DNA from 2 places in the Delftia sp. BGA-UO-ETr-SB1 genome. Region 2 is predicted to be linked to the other one. Evidence: riboswitches for the same ligand, from Rfam matches in the RefSeq annotation. Region 2 holds a riboswitch; the other holds the start of a gene.
What was found. A riboswitch is a leader RNA that binds a small molecule or an ion and turns the genes downstream of it on or off. The one in region 2 is predicted to bind glycine.
Positions count from the first base shown of each region.

Region 1: linked by a shared signal. The riboswitch ahead of AC57B5_RS00390 (D-amino acid dehydrogenase) and the one ahead of gcvT (glycine cleavage system aminomethyltransferase GcvT) in region 2 are both predicted to bind glycine.

Region 1 covers NZ_JCAQOW010000002.1:30,682-38,535, forward strand. Annotated here, with positions in the region: gene recD (exodeoxyribonuclease V subunit alpha) at 1-79, shown strand, start outside; gene AC57B5_RS00365 (glutathione S-transferase family protein) at 98-760, opposite strand; gene AC57B5_RS00370 (hypothetical protein) at 880-1,239, shown strand; gene AC57B5_RS00375 (copper chaperone PCu(A)C) at 1,336-1,848, shown strand; gene AC57B5_RS00380 (PhaM family polyhydroxyalkanoate granule multifunctional regulatory protein) at 1,991-2,959, shown strand; gene AC57B5_RS00385 (FIST signal transduction protein) at 3,036-4,271, shown strand; gene AC57B5_RS00390 (D-amino acid dehydrogenase) at 4,322-5,653, opposite strand; glycine riboswitch at 5,746-5,856, opposite strand; partial or broken gene AC57B5_RS00395 (invasin domain 3-containing protein) at 6,516-7,854, shown strand, end outside.
Region 2 covers NZ_JCAQOW010000004.1:1,873,759-1,881,612, reverse strand. Annotated here, with positions in the region: gene AC57B5_RS09275 (PAS domain-containing hybrid sensor histidine kinase/response regulator) at 1-1,801, opposite strand, end outside; gene gcvP (aminomethyl-transferring glycine dehydrogenase) at 1,956-4,847, opposite strand; gene gcvH (glycine cleavage system protein GcvH) at 4,919-5,293, opposite strand; gene gcvT (glycine cleavage system aminomethyltransferase GcvT) at 5,429-6,562, opposite strand; glycine riboswitch at 6,622-6,740, opposite strand; glycine riboswitch at 6,756-6,867, opposite strand; gene AC57B5_RS09255 (fatty acid--CoA ligase) at 7,037-7,854, shown strand, end outside.

The sequences.
Region 1 (7,854 bases), on a different contig from region 2:
GGTGCCGGGCCTGCTGGCCTCGGCCGTTGGCAGCCCCACGCAGCGCGCCAGCGGGCTGCTGCGCTGGCTGCAGGACTGAGGCGGGCAGGGCGGCGGCTCAGGCCGGAGTCTTGTCGCTGGCGTAGCGGGACATCATCAGCGCCGTATTGGTCTTGCGGTCGGCATTGACCTGCTGCACCGTGGGCCGCTCGGCCATGCGCGCCAGGTACTCGCGCACGGGCAGGTCGGCCAGCACGTCGCGCCCGCCAACGATCTTGCTGGCCGCGCTGACCAGGGGCAGGTGGACGATGGCGCAGCAGTCGGCCAGCGTGAAGCTGTCGCCCGCCACAAAGGGTGAGAAACGCGCGAGTTTGGCGAAGGCCGCCACGTTCTTGTCGAGCTGGGCCAGCGTGCGCTCCCGGGTGGAGTCGCTGACCTGGCCGCCGAAGAAGGCCTGCGGGTAGAGGATGCGCGCCACCAGCTCCAGGTGCAGGTCCAGGTACACGCACAGCTCGCGCACCTTGGCGGCCTCGAAGGCGTCGGCCGGCAGCAGGGCCGGCGAGGGCGACAGCGTCTCCACATACTCGACCATGGCGGCCGACTCGCACAGGCCACGGCCGTCGTCGATGCGCAGGTACGGCACCTTGCCCAGCGGCGACAGTGCCATGTCGGTCTCGCCCAGCCAGTCCAGTTCCTCGTTGAAGGGCAGCTGCTTTTCCAGCAGGGCCAGCTTGACCTTGTTGTAGTAGTTGCTGGCCGCGAATCCGCACAGGGTGAGCATGGGTGTCTCCTTGGGTTGTTTGTGGTGAAGGCGAGGGTGCGCGCCTGTGATGGTAGGGGCGGGCAGGGCATGGCGCGGTCCCGGAGATGACGACTGGGGCAGACCCCTAGAATGGCGCCATGCCGCTTCGCCTGCCCTCCACCTTGGCTGCCTGCGCCCGCTGGGTGCTGGGGCTGTGGCTGTGCGTGGCGCTGGCATCGGCGTTTGCGCCGCTGGCGCGTGCCTCGGGCTGGGAGCGCCTGTGCTCGGCCGCTGGCGAATCGGTCTGGGTGCCATCGCCGGCCGGTCAGGACAATGCCCTTGCCGGAAGCCACGGCATCGACTGCCCGCTGTGCCTGCCCCCGCTGGCGCCGCCGCCCGCCCGGTGCAGTGCGGCCCCGGCACCGCTGATGGCAGATGCGCAGCCACGGGCGCACCCGGCCTCCGTCCACAGCGTGGCCATGCCGGCCTTGCCGCAGGCCCGCGCCCCGCCCCGGTGACTCCCCATTTCAATCCCTGCCTCTTTCGCTTGGCTTTTGTTTTTGCAAGGCACACAGACCGTGCTGCAACGTATTGAATTTTCTGGAGAAACCGTGATGACACTGCGTCAATGGACCACCCCTTTCCTGATCGCCGCCTCCCTGTCCATGGGCCTGGCCCATGCCCATGCCGATGCGGCCCACGTCAAGGCCGACGCCGCCTGGGCGCGTGCCAGCGTGCCGGGCCAGCAGGCCACGGGCGCCTTCATGCGCCTGACGGCCGAGGAGCCGCTGCGCCTGGTGGGCGTGGAGTCGCCCGCCGCCGGCGTGGCCGAGGTGCATGAAATGAAGATGGAAGGCGATGTGATGCGCATGCGCGCCATTGACGGCCTGGACCTGCCCAAGGGCGTGGCCGTGGACCTGAAGCCCGGCGGCTACCACGTCATGCTGCAGCAGCTCAAGAGCCCGCTGCTCAAGGACAGCCAGGTGCCCATCACCCTGGTGTTCAAGGATGCCAAGGGCGAAACCTCGCGCCTGAGCCTGCAGGTCCCCGTGCGCGCCATGGCGCCCGGCGCGGCGGCTGCCCCGGCAGCGGGCCACGGCGGCGGCCACGCCGGCCATTCGCACTGAGCCAGCGCCATTGCACCGGGTTTGTGCGCAGCCGCATGCGCATGACTTGCCGTGGACTTGGCGTGTGCCTGGGTTAAGCTGGGAGCATGGCCGGCATCCTTCGCCGGCATGCTCTTCCAACCCAGTCCTAGCGAGTGCTGCCATGAGTGACGCGTCCTCCTTCGGTTTCGGCAAGTTCATCCCCGGTTTCGACTTCCTGCAGGGCCTGGCCCAGAGCGCGGGATCGGCCACGGCCCGGCCCCTGGGGCGCCTGCCCGAATGGGTGGCCCCCACGGTGAGCATCGAGGAGGTGGACAAGCGCATCACCGAACTCAAGGCCGTGCAGTTCTGGCTGGATCAAAATGGCAAGGCGCTGGCCGCCACCATCCAGGCCCTGGAAGTGCAGCGCATGACGCTGTCCACCCTGCAGGGCATGAACGTCAGCATGGGTGAACTGGCGCAGGCCTTCCAGTTCCCCGCCGCTGCAGCCGCCACCGCTGCTGCAGCCACTGCGGGCAAAGGCGCCGCCAGCGCGGGGCAGTCCGACCACTCGGACTGGCCCATGTCCTCCGCCGGCAAGGCCGGCAAGCAGGAAAAGCCGCAGGCCGCGCCCGCGCAGCCCCCTGCCGAGCCGCCTGCAGCTGCTGCGGCCGCTGCATCCGCGGATGCCGGCAGCAAGGCCTCCGGCCCCGAGGCTTCTGCGCCCAAGGACGAGCCGGCCCAGGCCGCCGCCATGGGCCAGGCCATGCAATGGTGGGGCGCACTCACCCAGCAATTCCAGCAGATCGCCGCCAAGGCCATGGCCGAGCCCATGGCCCCCGAGGCCGTGGCTGCCGCACAGCGCGCCACCGGCATGGCCGGCGACATCGCCAAGGCCGCCATGGACCGCATGACGGCCCAGGCTGGCGCCTTCGCCGCGCAGGCAGGCAAGGCGGCTGCACCGGCGGCCAAGGCCCCGGCCGGAGCCGCCAAGGCGCCTGCGAAATCGCCAGCCAAGGCTCCACCGAAAGCTCCAGCCAAAGCGCCAGCCAAGGCAGCGGCCAGGAAGACGGCGGCAAAGACCACCGCAAAGACAACAGCCAAGGCACCGGCCGCAGGCAAGGCGCCGGCCAAGAGCCGGCCACCGCGCTGAGCGGCACGGCGGCACCCATGGATGGTCTAGAGCCCTCCGCAAGCCGGGCGCTGGCAGGGCTAGAAAGAAGGTTGGAATGTCGTTGTTTCCTGTAGGCCATGCCAGCCATTCCGACTGGCGCGCCGCGGCCGATGCGGTGCTGCTGCAACTGCGCTCGCAGATGGCCGATCCGGGCCACGCGCAGCGGCCCCGACTGGGCCTGGTGTACCTGTCCCACGCGCATGCCGCCCATGCAAGACCGCTGCTGCAGCATCTGGCCAGGGCCTTGCCCCATGTGGCGGACTGGGCTGGCTGCTCGGCCGGTGGCGTGCTGGCCATGTCCCATGAATACCTGTCCGGTTCCGCGCTCGCGGTGATGCTGCTCGATGTGCCGGCGGCGCACTACCGCCTGTATTCGGGCCTGGCGCCCTTGCATGCGCCGGGCGGCGAGGCCGGGTTCACGGCCCATTCGGCCCTGGTCCATGCCGGAGGCGGCCAGCCCGAGCTGGCCGAGTTGCTGTACGAGCTGTCCGAGCGCACCGAGTCCGGCCTGCTTTTCGGCGGCGTGGGCGATGACGGGGACGATGGCGTGGAGGGTGTGCAGATCGCCTGCCGCACCGAGGACCTGCATGCGCAGCATGCGGATGCGCGCGGCATTTTCAGCGGAGGCTTCTCGGGCGTGGCCTTCGGTGCGGGCGTGCCCTGCATCACGGGCATGGCCCAGGGCTGCGTGCCGCTGGGCGAGGGCCTGGAGATCACCGAGGCGCGCGGCGCCCTGGTCACCGGGCTCAATGGCGATCCGGCCTTGCAGCGCCTGCTGCAACTGCTGGGCGTGGAGCTGGAAGGCAGCGACTGGCAGCCCGCGCTGACCACGGTGCGCAGCACGCTGGCGGCCATTGCGCCGCCGGGCCGGGGCATGGCCCACGGCGTGCTCACCGAAGAGGCCCAGGTACTGACCCTGGTCGGGCTGGACCCGCTGCGCCAGGGCGTGGCCCTGTCATCGGCCGTGGAGGCCGGGCATTCGGTGATCTTCTGCCGCCGCCAGGCCCAGGTCGCGCGCCAGGAACTGCTGCAACTGGGCGCTGCGCTGCGCGATGCGGCTGAGCCCGAGGAGGCGGCGCCCGAAGGCGAGGCACAGCCCCGCATCCGTGGCGCCATCTACATCAGTTGCCGGGGCCGCGGCGGCGGCCTGTTCGGCGGCCCCGATGCCGAGCTGCGCACCCTGCGCCACGCACTGGGCGATGTGCCATTGATCGGCTTCGTCGCCGAAGCCGAGATCATGGACGCCCGCCTGCACCGCTTCGCCGGGGTGTTGACGGTGTTCACTGCTTAGGCGCCGTACACGCCGTACACGCCGTACACACGGTACACACCGTCTGCACCTCAGACCGCGCGCGGGCGCACCGTGCCTGCGCTGCGATCCGGGTCCATGGCTGCGGCTCCCAGAAAATCGAAATCCACGGCCGGCTGCCTGCCGCTGACCAGGTCGGCCAGCGCCATGCCGGAGCCGCAGGCATGGGTCCAGCCCAGCGTGCCGTGGCCGGTGTTCAGGAACAGGTTGGCGATGGGCGAGCGTCCGATCAGCGGCACATTGCTGGGCGTGGCGGGGCGCAGGCCGCTCCAGAACTGGGCGCGCCCGGTATCGCCGGCGCCGGGGAACAGCTGCTGCACGCGCCGCACGATGGCCTCGCAGCGCACGGGGTCCAGGTTGCGGTCGTAGCCGTTGAACTCGGCCGTGCCGGCAATGCGCAGGCGGTCGCCCTGCGCGCCGGTGTAGCGCGAGAACACCAGCTTGAACTCATCGTCCGTGAGGCTGACCTGGTAGGCCTTGGCGGGGTCCAGCACCGGCAGGGTCACGGAGTAGCCCTTGGCCGGGTAGATGGGCAGGTGCAGCCCCAGCGGCTGGGCCAGCAGCGGGCTGAACGAGCCCATGGCCAGCACATAGGCGTCGCCCTGGATGCGTTCGTAGCGACCATCGGCATTGGTCACCTCCACGTGGTCGATATGGCGGCTGGCGCCCGCACCCGTGGTGCGCAGCGCCATGACGTGGTGGCCGTGGCGGAACTGCACGCCCGTGGTGGTGGCAATGCGTGCCAGCTCGCGGGTGAAGAGGTTGGCGTCGCCCGATTCATCCTCGGCCGTATAGGTGGCGCCCGCTATCTGCCCGCGCACATGGGCCAGGGCCGGCTCCAGGCGCACGGCTTCGTCGGCGTCGATCAGGCGGCGGTCGCAGCCCAGGGCCTGCATCTGCTCGGTGGGCTTGAGCGCACCCTCGAACTCGCGGGCGTTCGTGTAGAAGTGCAGGATGCCCTGCATGCGCTGCTCGTACTGGATGCCGGTGTCCGACCGCAGCTGCTGCAGGGCCTCGCGGCTGTAGGTGCCCAGGCGAACGATCTGCTGGATGTTGTGGCGCGTGCGCGCGGGCGTGCAGTTGCGCAGGAAGGACAGGCCCCAGAGCCACTGGCGCATGTCGGCGCGCAGGCGGAACAGCAGGGGGGCGTCCTGCCGGCCCAGCCAGCCCAGCAACTTCAGCGGTGCGCCGGGGTTGGCCCAGGGTTCGGCATGGCTGACCGAGATCTGCCCGCCGTTGGCAAAGCTGGTTTCGGCGCCGGGCGCAGCCTGGCGGTCGATGACGGTCACTTCATGACCGAGAGATTGCAGATAGTAGGCCGAGGCGGTGCCGATCAGGCCGGCTCCGAGAACGATGACGCGCATGACAATGCCCTTTCAAAGGCATGTGCCGGTCACGCGGAAGCTGGTAGCTATGGATTCAATAGCAAGCAGCCGGCGTCCGTCGTGACGCAGCTGCCGCTCCCCCTGTCCTTGGTACCTGAGAGATTCACCGCCGTCCATGGGAACGGGGCTTGCTCCTTCGGTGCGCCGCATATTGCGTGCGGCGGCTCTCCAGACGGCATGTTGTGTTTGCAGTACGGAACCTGAGCGTGTATGGGAGTTTGCGCCTTCGGTGAGGCTCGGCACCGTGGTGCCCGCCTGCTCTCCTGCAGGGGCGATTCTATGTAGCTTGCGCAGCCGGTTCCAGTCGTACTGGGGATACCACCAGTTACTACCTGTATGTGGTGTGGCCGATTCAGGGTATTCCCTATATCGCTCAAGCGCCTCCCTCGTAGCGCTGGCACGAGCCTTCGATTTCATGTAAAAAAACTATTGAAATAGAAAAAAACATGATTTAGCCTATCGGTATGTGTGGTGGTTTGACAGCGCATGTTCTGATCGATTGAACCTCCATGGGGTAACCATGGGTTGTATATCTGTCGGATAGGCGACTTACCGTTGCACAGGTGAAGGTCTATGGAAACTGGCCCGCCACTGGAAAAAATACAAGCACGGTGAATATGGTTCGTTGAGGGAGGAAAAAAATGATTTGCATCGCAAACCCGGCTGAAGTTGTGCCCGGCTCAATGGGCAATGGAGCAGTGCGCAAGCGCTGATGGAAATCCACCTTTTTTGATTGACGCGCAGGATCTGCGCGAAACCCTGTTACTTCCAATGTCACCGGTTGCAAGGTGAGTTGTGAGTTCTTGACTCAAATAGAACTATCCGAGGTGCGGCGATGCAAATGCGCTGGGTACAACTGATGGCCATTGCCATTGGGGAAAATATTTTCCTGTCTGATTTCCTTGAAAAAATGGGGAATATCATGCGCGTTCTTGATCGCCTGCCTGGTTCGGTGTTTTTACGAAAATGGCGTGCAGCGAGGTACTTGTTCTCGTTGCTGCTGCTTTCGTGCGCCGGTATTTCATCCACGGCACTCGCGGCGACCATCGTTTTCACGGTCACCGACAACAGCGACGCTCCAAATGCCAATGCAACGACACCAACCACCTGTGTCAGCACGCTGGGGGGTACCTTTGCTGGCGCATGTACGCTGCGAGCGGCCATTCAGGCAGCCAACTACACGCTACAAACGCTGGATCCGAGTGCCGATGTTTCCATCGTCTTTGCGCCGACACTGTCTACGTCGGTACGAACCATACAGAGCGGGACATCCAAGGATGCGGCGGGAAACCTCCATCCGTATGTCGACAATCAGACGGTTTACGTGCGCTGTGCCAACACATTCGTCAGCGGAGCCCAGTCCGGCGCCGTGACGGGAGCCACCAATGCCTGTGGTCAAACCCAGATGATCAGCGGCGGCGATACGGGCACCACCACTGGTGCCGGTGGTGCCTGGTACTGGCTCAAAGGCACCGTGCCAGCCGGCACGGGCTCATTGACCATCGATTTCGGGGGAGTCATACAAGTCCAGAACTGGGCGGACTCCGCCTGGGAAACTTTTTATCTTGGTGGGAAGAACATCACGCTCACCAATTCGCCCAACATGACCTGTGGCGAAGCGGTATTCGTCGTTGGCTCCCCGGCGAACAATGTCACCATTGATCGCGTCGGCCTGGTGAATGTGGCGCCAACCCCTGCGGGAGAGGGGACGCCGTTCAACTGCGAGCTGTACGCGGAGATTCATCAAGGCGCACAAAACGTATTCTTTACCAATAGCACGATCAATTCCGCGATATGGAATGGAAATTACGGCAATAACAAGGGCTCGGCCATTTCCGTTGCCGCAAGCAACGGTACAGGCACGGTTTCCAACATTGTTGTCGATAATTTCACTGTAACGAATCTGCCCAATCCTATCGGGGGAATGCAGCTCGAGCAGTTCTTCCAGGTCATGTCGAACATGACCGTCAACGGATTGACGATCAAAGATTCGAATATCGCACTGAGCCCGACTGGTGGAAATGCGCCCAGGGCCGTGGTGTCGGTTGATGGAACGATCAGCCTGGCCAATGGAATTGGTCTGGCCGTGACGGGTAATACCTTCTCGCTGCCTATCGCCGCCTATACCGGGTCATCGCCAACGCATGTGTCGGCACCAACGGTGAATACGGCAGCCTCAG
Region 2 (7,854 bases):
CTGCGGCTGCCAGCGGCTCCGGCAGGCTGGGCGGCGTTTCGGCCGCGGGCGCCTGGGCAGGTGCGTACTCGGCGGGCGCCAGGGCGTCGGCCGGGGGAAAGTACAGCGTGAAGCGGCTGCCTTGTCCTGGAATGCTGTACACGTCCACGGCGCCGCCGTGGTTGCGCATGACGCCGTGCACCACGGGCAGGCCCAGGCCCGTTCCCTGGCCCACGGGCTTGGTGGTGAAGAAGGGCTCGAAGATGCGCTGCAGCGTGCGCGCATCCATGCCGGGGCCGTTGTCCTGCACCGACAGCGCCACGTAGCTGACGGGTGGCAGGCCCAGGCGCTCGCACAGGCGCTGGTCGGGGCGCACCAGGTCGGCGTCCATCTGGATCAGGCCGCGCCGCTCACCCAGGGCGTGCATGGCGTTGGTGCACAGGTTGAACAGGGCCTGCTCCACCTGCATGGCGTCGGCCAGCATGGGGGGCAGCTGCGGCGGCACATGCACCTGCAGCTCCACGGCGGGCGGCAGGGTCACGCGCAGCAGCCGCGCCGTGTCGCCCATGACTTCGCGCGCCTGCACGGGCTTGCGCTGTGGCGGCTCGTTGCGGCTGAAGGTCAGGATCTGGCGCACCAGGTCGCGCGCGCGGCGGCCGGCCTTTTCGATCTCCTGCAGGCTTTCGATGGCCGCGGCATTGCCGCCGCAGTCGGCCTTGGCCAGCTCCACGTTGCCCAGGATGGCGCCCACGATGTTGTTGAAGTCGTGCGCAATGCCGCCGGCCATGGTGCCCAGGGCCTGCATCTTGTGCGATTCGCGCAGCTGGTCTTCCAGTTCGTTGCGCTGGGCCTCGGCCTTCTTGCGGCTGGTGAGGTCGCGCGCGAACACGGTGGTGGTCTCGCCGCCGCTGTGGTGCTCGAAGGAGACACTGACCTCGACCGGAATCTCGCGGCCGCTGGCCGTGCGCGCCGTCATCTCGCCCAGCACGGCCTGCGTGGTCAGCGGTGCAAAGGACAGGGCCTGTGCCGCATCGGGCAGGAAACGCTCCAGCGGGCTGCCCAGCGCGTCGTGCGGCGGGCACAGGAACAGGGCGGCTGCCGTGGGATTGAAGACGGTGATGCGCTGGTCCGAGTCCAGGCAGATGATGGCGTCCAGCGCCGAGTTGATGACCGATTCCAGCCGCCGCTCGCTCAGGAACAGCTGGTGGTTGCGCTGCTGCAGCGCCAGGCGCTCGGCCAGCAGCGGGCCCTGGTCCACCACGGCGCACAGGTACTGGGCAATGGGCGGGCCGCTTTGCTGGGGGATGGCGATGCAGGCCACGTGCAGGTCGGCGCGCAGCTGGTGCTGCTCGGTGATCTCGAAGCAGACCTCGTGGGCCTCGGTGCGGCCCAGCTCGCGTGCGGCGGAGAAGGTCTCGCGCACGCGCTCGGCGTCGTCCGGGTGCACGAAGGGCGCGAAGTTCACCAGCAGCCGGTCATGCTCGGAGGGCTGGAAGGCGCTGTGCGCCATGGCGTTGGCCTGCACCACCATGTCGTGCTCGTCCACCACCAGCAGGGGCAGGGGAATGCTGGCGAACAGGGCCTCGAAGCGCTCGGAGGCGCTTTCGGCCACGGCCTGGCTGTAGTCCAGCACGCGGTTCTGGATTTCCAGTTCGCGCTGGTAGTTGCGCAGCTCGGCCACCAGGGCCTGCAGCGGGTCGTCTTCGGGCTGGAAGGGGGGGAAGCGTTCGACGGGGGGCAGGTCGGCGCCGGGCGCCAGCAGCGCATGCAGGGGCAGGTGCTCGTCGTCGCGAGGCGGATCGGAATGGTCTGGGCTGCTCATCGCGGGCTGGCGCTGTGGAAAGCGGCACATGCCGCACAAATCCTGGTGGCCCGCGCCCGGCGTCCGGCAGATTACCGGAGCCCGGCGCGGGCAGGGCCGCAGTGTACGCGCGCCAGGCGGGGCGCCACAAGCGCCCCTTTCGGTGGCAGGTGCTTCAGCTCAGGTAAGCGTCCACGGGGATGCAGCTGCAGTACAGGTTGCGGTCGCCGTAGACGTTGTCCACGCGGCCCACCGGGCACCAGTACTTGGACTGGCGCAGGGCGGCCACCGGGTAGGCAGCGGCCTCGCGGCTGTAGGGGTGGGCCCATTCCGAGGCCAGCAGCGTCTCGGCCGTGTGCGGCGCGTTCTTGAGCGGGTTGTCGTCCTGGGGCAGGCGGCCCTGCTCGATGGCGCGGATTTCCTCGCGGATGGCGATCATCGCGTCCACGAAGCGGTCCAGCTCGTACAGGCTTTCGCTTTCGGTGGGCTCCACCATCAGCGTGTTGGGCACGGGGAAGGACAGCGTGGGCGCATGGAAGCCGTAGTCGATCAGGCGCTTGGCCACGTCCTCGGCCATGACGCCCGTGCTTTCCTTGAACTGGCGCAGGTCCAGGATGCACTCGTGCGCCACATGGCCGTGCTCGCCCGCGTACAGCGTGGGGTAGTGGTCGCGCAGCCGGGCGCTGATGTAGTTGGCGCTGAGGATGGCGGTCTCGGTGGCCAGGGTCAGGCCCTGGGCACCCATCATGCGGATGTACATCCAGCTGATGGGCAGCACGGCCGCATTGCCCAGCGGCGCGGCACTGATCGCACCCGTGCCGCCCGCAAGGCCCGCCGTGGCATGGCCGGGCAGGAAGGGGACGAGGTCCTCGACCACGCAGACGGGGCCCACGCCCGGGCCGCCGCCGCCGTGCGGAATGCAGAAGGTCTTGTGCAGGTTCAGGTGGCTGACATCGCCGCCGAAGCTGCCCGGCGCGGCCAGGCCCACCAGGGCATTCATGTTGGCGCCGTCCACGTACACGCGACCGCCGTGGTCATGCACCAGCTTGCACAGCTCCTTGACCTGGGTCTCGAACACGCCGTGCGTGCTGGGGTAGGTGATCATGATGCAGGCCAGGTTGGCACTGTGCTGCTCGCACTTGGCCGCCAGGTCCGCCATGTCGACGTTGCCGTTGGCATCGCAGGCGGTGACCACCACCTGCATGCCCACCATCTGCGCGCTGGCGGGGTTGGTGCCGTGGGCGCTGCTGGGAATCAGGCAGACGTTGCGGTGCGACTGGCCCCGGCTCGCATGCCAGCCCTTGATGGCCAGCAGGCCCGCGTACTCGCCCTGGCTGCCGGCATTGGGCTGCAGGCTGATGCCGGCGTAGCCCGTGGCCTGGCACAGCCAGTCGCGCAGCTGCTTGTCCAGTTCCGCATAGCCCTGCTGCTGGTCGGCCGGGGCAAAGGGGTGCACCTGGGCGAACTCGGGCCAGGTGATGGGAATCATCTCGCTGGTGGCGTTGAGCTTCATGGTGCAGGAGCCCAGCGGGATCATGCTGCGGTCCAGCGCCAGGTCCTTGTCCGACAGCTGGCGGATGTAGCGCAGCATGGCGGTCTCGGAGCGGTGGGTGTTGAACACCGGGTGCGTGAGGAAGTCGCTGCTGCGGCGCAGGCCGTCAGGGATCAGCGGCTCCACGCCCTTTTCGAAGGCGGCGAAGCTGGGCAGGGCCTGGCCGTCCCGGGCGAAGATCTTCCACAGCAGCTCGACATCGGCGCGCGTGGTGGTCTCGTCCAGCGAGATGCACAGGTATTCCTTGAAATACACGCGCAGGTTGGCGCCCAGGGACACGGCACGCTCCACGATGGCCTGCGTGGCCGCACCCGTGTGCAGGCTCAGCGTGTCGAAGCTGGGCACCTCGCGCAGCGGCGCGCCCAGCTCGGCCAGGCCGCGCGCCAAGATGGCCGTGTACGAGGCCACGCGGCGGGCGATGCGCTCCAGGCCCTCGGGGCCGTGGTAGACGGCATACATGCTGGCCACCACGGCGGGCAGCACCTGGGCCGTGCAGATGTTGGAGGTGGCCTTTTCGCGGCGGATGTGCTGCTCGCGCGTCTGCAGTGCCAGGCGGTAGGCGGGCTTGCCGTGCACGTCCACGCTCACGCCGACCAGGCGGCCGGGCAGGGAGCGCTTGAACTCGTCGCGGCAGGCCATGAAGGCGGCATGCGGGCCGCCTGCGCCCATGGGCATGCCAAAGCGCTGGGTGGTGCCCACCACGATGTCGGCACCCCATTCGCCGGGCGGCGTGATCAGGGTCAGCGCCAGCAGGTCGGTGGCCACGATGAAGGCGGCCTGCTTTGCATGGGCCTTGTCCACGTCGGCACGCAGATCGTCGATGCGTCCGCTGGTGGCGGGGTACTGGGCCAGCACGGCGAAGTAGTCGCCCTCCATCAGCTGGTTCCATTCTTCCAGCGAGTTGGCCAGCAGCACCTCGATGCCCAGCGGCGCGGCGCGCGTCTGGATGACTTCGATGGTCTGGGGGTGGGCATCGCCCGCCACCACGAAACGGTTGCTCTTGCTTTTGACGGAGCGCTTGGCCAGCGTCATGGCCTCGGCGGCCGCCGTGGCCTCGTCCAGCATGGAGGCGTTGGCAATCGGCATGGCCGTCAGGTCGCAGACCATGGTCTGGAAGTTGACCAGGGCCTCCATGCGGCCTTGCGAGATCTCGGCCTGGTAGGGCGTGTAGGCCGTGTACCAGGCGGGGTTCTCCAGAATGTTGCGCAGGATGACGCCGGGCGTGTGCGTGCCGTAGTAGCCCTGGCCGATGAAGCTTTTGAGCAGCTGGTTGCGGCCTGCCAGCGCCTTGAGTTCGGCCAGCGCCTGTGCCTCGGTGGCCGCTGGCGGCAGCGCCATGGGCTGGTGGCGCCGGATGGAGGGCGGGACGATGGCGTCGATCAGCGCATCGCGCGATGCCGCGCCAATGGCGCTGAGCATGTGGGCCTCGTTTTCGGGCGCAATGCCGATATGGCGGGCCACGAATTCGGTGGCGTTCTCGAGGGCGGCAAGGGGCTGGGTGGAGGACATCAGCATGGAGGGACCTGTCTCAAAAGCTGAAAAGCGCCAGGGCGGGCCCTGGCGCCCGTCCTGGCCGGAAAGTGGCGTCAGTTGCTCTGTGCGAAGGCCGTGTAGGCGGCTTCGTCGAGCAGCGCGGCCAGCTGGCCTGCGTCGCTGAGCTTGACCTTGAAGAACCAGCCTTCGCCCAGCGGGTCGCTGTTGGCCAGGGAGGGGTCGTCGCGCAGGGCTTCGTTGACTTCGACGATCTCGCCGCTGACGGGCATGTAGACATCGGCGGCGGCCTTGACGGACTCGACCACGCCGGCCACATCGCCCTGGTTGAAGCTGGTGCCCACGGCGGGCAGATCGACGAACACCACGTCGCCCAGCGCATCCTGCGCGTGGAGGGTGATGCCGACGATGGCCGCGTCAGGGTTGGCGGCGTTGATCCATTCGTGGTCCTTGGAATACTGGATGCTCATGGCTTGCTCCGATAGAAACTGAAAAGAAACCTGTGAAAGGCGGTTTGAGAAAGGTCAGTGCGCACTGTAGCGGCATGCGATGGCAGGAAAAACGAATCCGCCGAACTCGTTCCACGCCAAGCGCGCAGGCTGTCCTCAACCGCGGTGATAGCGGGGCGCCACGAAGGGCGTGGCCTGCACCTGCATGGGCACGGCCTTGCCGCGCACCATGGCCTGCAGCGTGGTGCCGATGGCGGCGCTGCCCGGCTCCACATAGGCCAGTGCCACGGGCTGGTTCAGGGTGGGCGACAGCAGGCCGCTGGTGACCTGGCCGACCTTGCGGCCGCTGGCGTCCAGCAGCTCCGTGCCTTCGCGCACGGGTACGCGCTCCAGGGCCACCAGGCCCACGCGCTTGCGCGTGAGCAGCTCGGGCGACTGCAGCTGGGCCAGCACGGTGGCCGCGCCGGGAAAGCCGCCTTCGCGCTCGCCACCGATGCGGCGGATCTTCTGCACGGCCCAGTTCAGGGCGGCCTCGGCCGGGGTGGTGGTCGTGTCCAGATCGTTGCCGTACAGGCACAGGCCGGCTTCCAGGCGCAGCGAATTGCGCGCGCCCAGGCCCACGGGCCTGACTTCGGGCTGGGCCAGCAGGGCACGGGCAAAGGCCTCGGCGTGGCTGGCGGGCAAGGAGATCTCGAAGCCGTCCTCGCCGGTATAGCCGCTGCGCGTGATGTACAGCTCGGCGCCTTCCCAGTCGAAGTAGCCGCCCGTCATGAACACCAGCCCGGCCGTGTCGGGCAGCAGGCGCTCCATGGCGGCTGCTGCCTGCGGGCCCTGCAGCGCCAGCAGGCCCCGGTCGAACTGGGGCTCGATTTCACAGCGCTGGCCGATGCGGGCCTCTATGTGCGCCAGGTCTTCATGCTTGCAGGCGCCGTTGACGATCAGGAACAGGTCGTCCTCGCGGCGCACGAACATCAGGTCGTCCAGAATGCCGCCCGCGTCGTTGAGCAGCAGGCCGTAGCGCTGGCGGTGTTCGCCCAGGCCCAGCACGTCCATGGGCAGCAGCGATTCCAGCGCCGCGCCGGCATCCGGGCCGCGCAGGCTGATCTGGCCCATGTGCGAGACATCGAACAGGCCTGCCGCCTCGCGCGTGTGTAGGTGCTCGGCCATCAGCCCCTGCGGGTATTGCACGGGCATGGAGTAGCCGGCAAACGGCACCATGCGCGCGCCCAGTTCCTGGTGCAGGTCGAACAGCGGGGTCTTGAGCAGATCGGTGGTGGAGGCAGCGGTCAAGGAGGGACTCTCTTTTCGGCAAGGGGCAAGGCACAACGCCATCCCGGAATCCCGGGATGTCCTGCCCTGCTGTCCGCTTTACCTGAGAGATTCACCCGCACCTTCCATGCGTGGGGCTTGCTCCTTCGGTGGATGGGGCACACCGCCGTGCCCTGCATCTCTCTCCAGCTAGGAACGCCTGCGGCCGTGGCGGCAGGCGGTGCCAGTCCTTTTGCCTGAGCGTTCGGGACGAACCCTGCGCCTTCGGCGGTGCCGCTGCCTGTGACCATTGCGGCCGGGCGGGCACTCTCTCCTGACCGGCGCATTCTAGCTGCGGCCAGCGTCCGCGCGGCTTCGGGATTTCCGCGGGCCGGCCGCTACTCCATGCGCTTGCCTGCATGGATGCATTTGCAAATTGCATAACTGTCTAAAAAATCTCCTACATTGAGATGCATCGATATATGAAATCTCGTGAGCGAGAAGGAAGAAGCGCACATGCAGCAGACGCTGGGAGACACATTGGCCTGGCCGGCACGTTACCTGCCGAACAAGGAAGCCCTGGTCGCTTGGGAGGGCGGCGAGCGCCGCGCCTGGACCTACGCCCAGCTCGATGCCGAAGTCAACCGCCACGCCCACGGCCTGGCCGAGCTGGGCATAGGCCATGGCGACGTGGTCGCGGCCTTTCTCTACAACACGCCGGCCTTTGTCTTCACCATGCTGGCGGCCGCGCGCCTGGGCGCCATCTTCAACCCCATCAACTACCGGCTGGCGGCGCAGGAGCTGGCCTTCATCCTCAAGGACGGTGCTGCGCGCGCCCTGGTGTTCGAGCACGAGGGCGGCGAGGTGGCCGCACGCGCCCAGGCCCTGCTCAAGGCCGAAGGCGGGGGTGGCACTGGCGCAGGCACCGAGCACTGGATCTTTGCCGACGATGCCCCGGCCGACCCGCTGCCGGTCTGGGCCACGCAGCGCCTGTCCGCACTGGCCAGGGGCCGCAGCAGCGCGCCGCCCCAGGCCCATGTGCGCGAGAGCGACCCCTGCATCCTCATGTACACCAGCGGCACCACGGGCCGGCCCAAGGGCGTGCTGCATACGCACCGCAGCAAGCTGGCGCACAACGCCCTCATGCACCAGACCATGCAATTCACGCGCGACGACGTGGGCCTGGCCATGGCGCCGCTCAACCACACGGCCGAGCTGCACACCAGCTTTTTGCCGCGCCTGCAGGCCGGGGCCACCCAGGTGCTGCTGCGCCGCTTTGACGTGACCGAGGCCTGGCGCCTGATCCGCGAAGAGCGCGTGAGCTTCTTCTTCGC